Sinorhizobium fredii USDA 257: one gene and its partner. The protein of the gene in region 1 interacts with the protein of each later gene in a pairwise test. Links are inferred from orthologs where the notes say so. Each region holds a gene or a part of one and is shown in the gene's direction. Other genes may lie near its edges.

What was found.
Region 2: the proteins of hflC (region 1) and ftsH interact in binary tests that used the Escherichia coli proteins (3 or more experiments, as listed by UniProt). The link is inferred for Sinorhizobium fredii USDA 257 from one-to-one orthologs.

The regions. Positions count from the first base shown.
Region 1 is NC_018000.1:4,611,398-4,614,712, reverse strand. Bases 144-3,142 are described here. They hold hflC (protease modulator HflC), read left to right. Parts: upstream 144-1,176; coding sequence 1,177-2,109; downstream 2,110-3,142. Other genes in these bases: USDA257_RS21620 (Do family serine endopeptidase), read left to right, coding at 2,897-3,142; USDA257_RS21625 (ACT domain-containing protein), read left to right, coding at 2,309-2,695; USDA257_RS21630 (DUF2065 domain-containing protein), read left to right, coding at 2,117-2,302; hflK (FtsH protease activity modulator HflK), read left to right, coding at 144-1,180. Outside these bases: more of hflK, read left to right, coding at 98-143; more of USDA257_RS21620, read left to right, coding at 3,143-3,315.
Region 2 is NT_187163.1:22,854-26,106, reverse strand. The notes cover bases 139-3,075. They hold ftsH (ATP-dependent zinc metalloprotease FtsH), read left to right. Parts: upstream 139-632; coding sequence 633-2,519; downstream 2,520-3,075. Other genes in these bases: USDA257_RS30495 (DUF2267 domain-containing protein), read left to right, coding at 2,658-3,075; USDA257_RS30505 (universal stress protein), read right to left, coding at 139-452. Also shown: more of USDA257_RS30505, read right to left, coding at 1-138; more of USDA257_RS30495, read left to right, coding at 3,076-3,098; USDA257_RS30490 (DUF3775 domain-containing protein), read left to right, coding at 3,208-3,253. UniProt on the Escherichia coli protein: Acts as a processive, ATP-dependent zinc metallopeptidase for both cytoplasmic and membrane proteins. Plays a role in the quality control of integral membrane proteins.

The DNA.
Region 1 (3,315 bases):
AAGCAATGCACATGATACCTATAACGGGATCACGTCGTGACCGGCCGCAAATCTGCGGGGCGTTGAGCGAGAGAATTTTCTTTGAAGAGAGGTTTTGATGCCCTGGAGCAATCAGAATGGCGGCGGCGGCCCTTGGGGCGGCGGCGGCAATCAAGGGCCATGGGGTCAGGGGAATAAGCCGCGCGGCGGCCGAGGCGGGCCGCCGGATCTGGAAGAGATCATCCGTCGCGGCCAGGATCAGTTGAAGAACGTGGTTCCGGGCGGCTTCAACGGCGGCGTCTTCGTCATCGTCGGCCTGTTGATCGTCGGCTTCCTGCTGCTCAATTCGATCTACACCGTCCAACCGGATGAACGCGGCGTCGAAATGCGGTTCGGCAAGCCGAAGGAGGAAATCTCCATGCCTGGCCTGCACTATCACTTCTGGCCGCTTGAGACCGTCGAGATCGTCAAGGTGACGGAGCAGCAGCTCAATATCGGTAGCCGCGTCGGCGCCCAGTCGAGTGCGGGCCTGATGCTGAGCGGCGACCAGAATATCGTCAATGTGCAGTTCTCCGTGCTGTTCTCGGTCACCGATCCGAAGTCCTATCTCTTCAACGTCGAGAACCCGGCCGACACGTTGCAGCAGGTGGCCGAAAGCGCCATGCGCGAGGTCGTCGGCCGTCGCCCGGCGCAGGACATCTTCCGCGACAACCGTCAGGCGATCGCTGCCGACGTCAAGAACACGATCCAGGCGACCATGGATACCTATGGTGCCGGCATCTCGGTGAACACGGTTGCGATCGAGGACGCGGCGCCGCCACGCGAAGTGGCCGACGCATTCGACGAGGTGCAGCGCGCCGAGCAGGACGAGGATCGTTTCCTCGAGGAAGCCAATCAGTATGCCAACCAGATACTCGGCAAGGCGCGAGGTCAGGGAGCGCAGATCCGTGAAGAGGCGGCCGCCTACAAGGACCGCGTCGTCAAGGAAGCCCAGGGTGAGGCGCAGCGGTTCATTTCGGTCTATGACGCCTATTCCAAGGCGCCGGAAGTCACGCGCAGGCGGCTTTATCTCGAAACCATGCAGGATGTTCTCGGCAAGTCGAAGAAGGTCATTCTCGATGAGAAGAACGGCCAGGGCGTGCTGCCCTATCTGCCGCTCAACGAAATCGGTAGACCCTCGCAGTCGGGAGGTACCCAATGATAAACAATCGCAGTTCAATCATCCTCATCGTTGTCGCAGCGGTACTGGTCGTCGTCTACTCGTCGGTGTTCGTGGTCAATGAGCGCCAGCAGGCGATCGTCGTTCGCTTCGGCGAAATCCGCGACGTGAAGACCGAGCCGGGCCTTTATTTCAAGCTTCCCTTCGCCTTCATGGATGCCGACCGCGTGCAGTATGTCGAGGACCAGGCACTTCGCTTCGACCTCGACAATATCCGTGTGCAGGTTTCCGGCGGCAAGTTCTATGAGGTGGATGCCTTCGTGGTCTACAGGATCGCCGACCCTCGCCGTTTCCGCGAAACGGTTTCCGGCGACCGGGAATCTGCCGAAGCGCGCCTTCGCACGCGTCTCGATGCGTCGCTGCGCCGCGTCTACGGCCTGAGGGGCTTCGAGGCGGCGCTATCGGACGAGCGCGCATCGATGATGCGCGAGGTCCGTACCGATCTTCGGGCAGACGCCGAATCGCTGGGTCTCAATATCGAGGACGTTCGCATCCGCCGCACCGACCTGACCCAGGAAGTGTCGCAACAGACCTTCGAGCGGATGAAGGCGGAGCGCCTGGCTGAAGCCGAACTGATCCGCGCCCGCGGCAATGAAGCGGGCCAGCGACGCCGCGCGATTGCCGACCGCCAGGTGGTCGAGATCGTCGCGGAAGCCCAGCGTGATTCGGAAATTCTTCGAGGCGAGGGCGAAGCCGAGCGGACGGGAATATTTGCCGACGCCTTTACACGCGATCCCGGCTTCTTCGAGTTCTACCGCTCGATGGCGGCCTATGCCCAGGCGATCGGAAATCCCGATACAACCGTGGTGCTGTCGCCCCATTCGGAATTCTTCCGTTATTTCAACAGCGCGGACGGGGCAACGCCGCCGCTGTCGCCAACCGTGCCGGCGGCACCTGCGACCGCAGATTGAGCGGGCAATGTCCGATCTTCTGACCGGCTTTGCATTCTTCCTGATCATCGAGGGGCTGGTGTACGCACTGGCCCCTTTGGTTCTTGTGGAATTGGCGAAGCGTTTGCCGTATGTCCCGGAGCATCAGCTGCGCCTCGCCGGACTCACATCTGTGGCCGTTGGCGTCGGACTTGTTTGGTTGCTTCGAGGGTAATGCGAAATGACACATAGACTGCTGATCCGGTTGGTCGATGCCGAATATGCGATTACCCGCCTGAACATCGGGTCCGCTATTCCGGAGTGGCTGCCCGGCCCGGGGTTCTGGACAGTTTCGAGTTCGCGCGAGGAAATGACACTTGTTTGCCGCGCCGCCCGCGTCCCTTCGAGCGTTCAAAGTTCGCTTGGCTGGCGCTGTTTCCGCATAGAGCAGCATTTCAGCTTCGACGTGCCGGGTGTCCTGTCTTCGGTGCTTCGCCCGCTCTCGGCAGCCAGTGTGGGCGTTTTCGCCAATTCGACCTTCAGCACCGATTACATCTTCGTTGCCGGCTCCGATCTCGAGAAGGCGGTGCAGGCGCTGAAGGAACACGGCCACGAAATCACCACCTGATCTGTCAAAGATCAGGAAATCGTGTCTGGACGCTCCGGAAATCCGCCGTATCTTCAGAAGACGATCGTTTGCTGCGCAAAGTAGCCGCCGCAACGCCTTGCGGCAGTGGTATAATTCGCCGAAACGGATGGAACGGATTGCGCAGTGATCGCGGACCACCGAAAGCTATGGTCGGCGTGATGGAATGAGGAGCACAGCGACTTGTCGAAACGACCTGAAATCTTCCGCGGCCTGATGCTGGCGGCTGCGACGGCACTGCTCTTTTCCAATACGGCTCTTGCCGAGACGGCGCTGCCGCGGCCGGCCGCCGGCCCACCCTCGGTCGCCGACCTTGCCGAAAGCCTGCTCGACGCCGTGGTCAACATCTCCATCTCGCAGAACGTCAAGGGCGAGGATGACAATGCGCCGATGCCTCAGGTGCCGGAGGGATCGCCGCATCAGGAGTTCTTCGACGAATTCTTCAAGGGGCAAGGCGAGGGCGGACGCCCTCGCACGGTCAACTCGTTGGGGTCCGGCTTTATCATCGACCCGTCCGGCTACGTTGTCACCAACAACCATGTGATCCAGGATGCCGACGATATCGAGATCAACCTCTCCGACGGAACCAGGCTGAAGGCGAA
Region 2 (3,253 bases), on another replicon or contig:
CCCCTCAACCGCCCGAGCCCACGGCTTCCGACGACGATCATGTCCGCACCGACGTCCTCAGCGACCTTAAGGATTGTTTCAGCGTAGACGCCGGGCTCGACGCGCGTCTCCACGCTGCTGACGCCGATCCTTCGGGCAATATCCGCAGCATCCTCGGCAATACGGTCACCCAAGACCGAAACCATTTCTCCGATGTCGCCTTGCGAGGCACGGAAAAACTCGCCCATCGAGCTGGGAACTCGCTCCAATTGCGGCATAGTCACGGCCGACACACAGCGGACGAGATGCTCTGGCTCGGCGAGGCGGCTCGCCTCCTCGGCCCTCAGCCCATGCAGGATGACGTGAAGGATCGTGAGTCTTGCTCCGAGAGCTTTGGCTATGTTCGCCGCCATCGCCACGGCTTCTCGGGCTTTGTCGGATCCATCGGTTGCGACAAGAATGTGCTTGGTCATGGCACTTGCTCCATTTTGGCAAAGTCTCGGCCAATTCTCGGTGGAAGGCCTTGACGCTCGTCAAAGAGCTCTGCGACCCAGATCCAGTTTGCGCCGTGTCCATAGTTTGACGCGGGTCAAGGCGGCGCGCGGTAAGGCATGAAAGGCTCGTTTGCATCGAACGAAACCGGAAGCCGGCCGATGAATAGGAAATGGGTTTTCAATCTCGGCTATGTGCTCGTCGCACTCTTGTTGATCGGAACCTTTGAATTCTGGCTGAGCTATCGCGACGTCGCGCAGCTCAGCTATTCCGATGCCTTGCAGGCGGCGCAGGACGGCAGGATCGCGTCGGTCGTCGTGACAGAGTCCTTGATTGAGGGAGAGTTCAAGCAGCCGGAGGAGGGGAAGAAGTACTTCGTCGCGCATCGTGTCGATCCTTCGCTGGCCGAGGTCTTCGAGAAGGCCGGTGCAAAGGTGTCCGGCGGGACCGACAGCAATTGGGCGATGACGCTGCTTTCCTGGATCTTCCCGTTGTTTGTCTTCCTGGGACTTTGGTTCGTGCTCTTTCAGGGCGTCGCCGAGCGTGGCGGCCTCGTCAATATCGGAAAGTCAAGGGCCAAGGTCTATCTCGAGCGGCAGACGGGTGTGACCTTTGACGATGTGGCTGGCGTCGACGAGGCGAAGGCTGAGTTGCAGGAGGTGGTCGCCTTCCTGAAGGACCAGGCGAAATACAGCCGCCTCGGCGCGCATATTCCCAAAGGGATCCTCCTCGTCGGGCCACCCGGCACGGGCAAAACGCTGATGGCGCGCGCGGTTGCAGGCGAGGCCGGGGTGCCTTTCTTCTCGATTTCCGGCTCGGAATTCGTCGAGCTCTTCGTTGGCGTCGGCGCCGCCCGCGTGCGGGACCTTTTCGACCAGGCGCGACAGGCCGCTCCCTGCATCATCTTCATTGACGAACTCGATGCGCTCGGTCGCACCCGCAGCCCCTTCGCCGGCTATGGCGGCGGCGACGAGAAGGAGCAGACGCTCAATCAATTGCTGGCCGAGCTCGACGGCTTCGACCCGCGCGTCGGCATCGTGCTTCTGGCTGCCACCAATCGTCCGGAGATCCTTGATCCAGCCCTTCTGCGCGCAGGCCGCTTCGACCGGCAGGTGGTCATTGATCGCCCGGATCGAAACGGCAGGGCAGCAATCCTTAAGGTCCATATGGCTACTATCGCGATCGCGGACGGTGTGCTTGTGGAGGAGATCGCCGGCATGACGCCGGGATTCACCGGCGCCGATCTTGCCAACCTGGTGAACGAAGCCGCGATCGTCGCGACGCGACGCGGCGCCGAGCGGGTGGCGATCGAGGACTTCAACAACGCGGTCGAGCGCATCGTCGCCGGTTCGGAACGCAAGAGCCGCGTGCTGAAGCCCGACGAACGCGAGCGGGTCGCCTATCACGAAATGGGTCACGCATTGGTCGCCTCGAAGCTCTCGAAGACCGATCCGGTGCAGAAAGTGTCGATCATTCCCCGCTCGATTGGGGCGCTTGGCTACACATTGCAGCGCCCCACCGATGACCGCTTCCTCATCACGTCGAGTGAACTTAAGGAGCGCATGGCAGCCCTGCTCGCCGGCCGGGCGGCTGAAGAGCTTATTTATGGTGAGGTCTCGACCGGTGCGGCGGATGACCTTGCCAAGGCCACCGATGTGGCGCGGCAAAGCGTCGTGCGCTTTGGCATGAGCCCGCAGGTTGGTCAGGTTGTGCTCGAAGAGCAAAGGCTGCAATGGCTTGGCGATGGTCCCGTTGCGCCACGGCAGAAGGATTATTCCGAAGCGACCGCGCGCGAAATCGATCTTGCGGTGCGTTTCATGATCGACGACGCCTACCAAGGAGCCAAGGCGATACTGCAGGGGTGCATGGGGGAGCTCAAGGCCGGAGCAATGCTGCTGCTCGAGCACGAAACCATCACTGCGCAGGACTTTCCCCCGCTACTTCGGACGGGTGGCCAGACAGCCAGGACGACCACGGATGGTGAGACCGCGTCTTCCCGTCGCACGGCTGAATCGCAAGCCGGCGGGCGAATGCTCGATCGCCGTTGACGCACATCAATGCGGCGCGGCGGCATTCGTTGCATCCTGACCCTTGTCGCTCCGAAAAGGGCGGCGGGCATATGATCCGAGCCATTGTCTGGACCGGCCCGATGACAGCACGCCAATCCTGGGGCAAAGGAGGAACTCATGGCAAGCGGACATCCGAGCTTCGATCATACGATCCAGGAAGGCAATATGTGGCTGAAGGCAGTGGCTGAACGCCTGCATTTCGAAGGACGGCGACACGCTTACAGCGCGCTCAGGGCTACGCTTCACGCGATGCGCGACAGGCTGGCCCCGGAGGATGCCGTCCATCTCGGCGCGCAGTTCCCGATGGTCATTCGTGGACTCTATTTCGAAGGCTGGCGACTGGCGGGAAAGCCGACGGACGAGCACTCCATTGACGAATTTTGCGAGCGTATAGCCCGGGAGCTTCCTCCTCAGTTCGGGATGGATGCCAAAACCGTCGCGACGGGCGTTTTCGATGTGATCTTCAAGGAACTCGACCCCGGCGCGGTTGCAAAGGTGATCGATCAACTGCCAGTGCCCTTGAGGAGCCTGTGGCCGCAAGGCGCGCGACGTGATTAAGACGGGATGAAGTACGTACGGCTTGCCGAACGCGTCCCGGTCTAACCAATCGAGCGATCAGCTGCACGCTACCCTGCTGCCACGCTCCTGATTACAGGTGGACGGAACAATGTTGACGGTCTTGAACCTTTCCCAGGTGCGCTTCATCGCCCTGC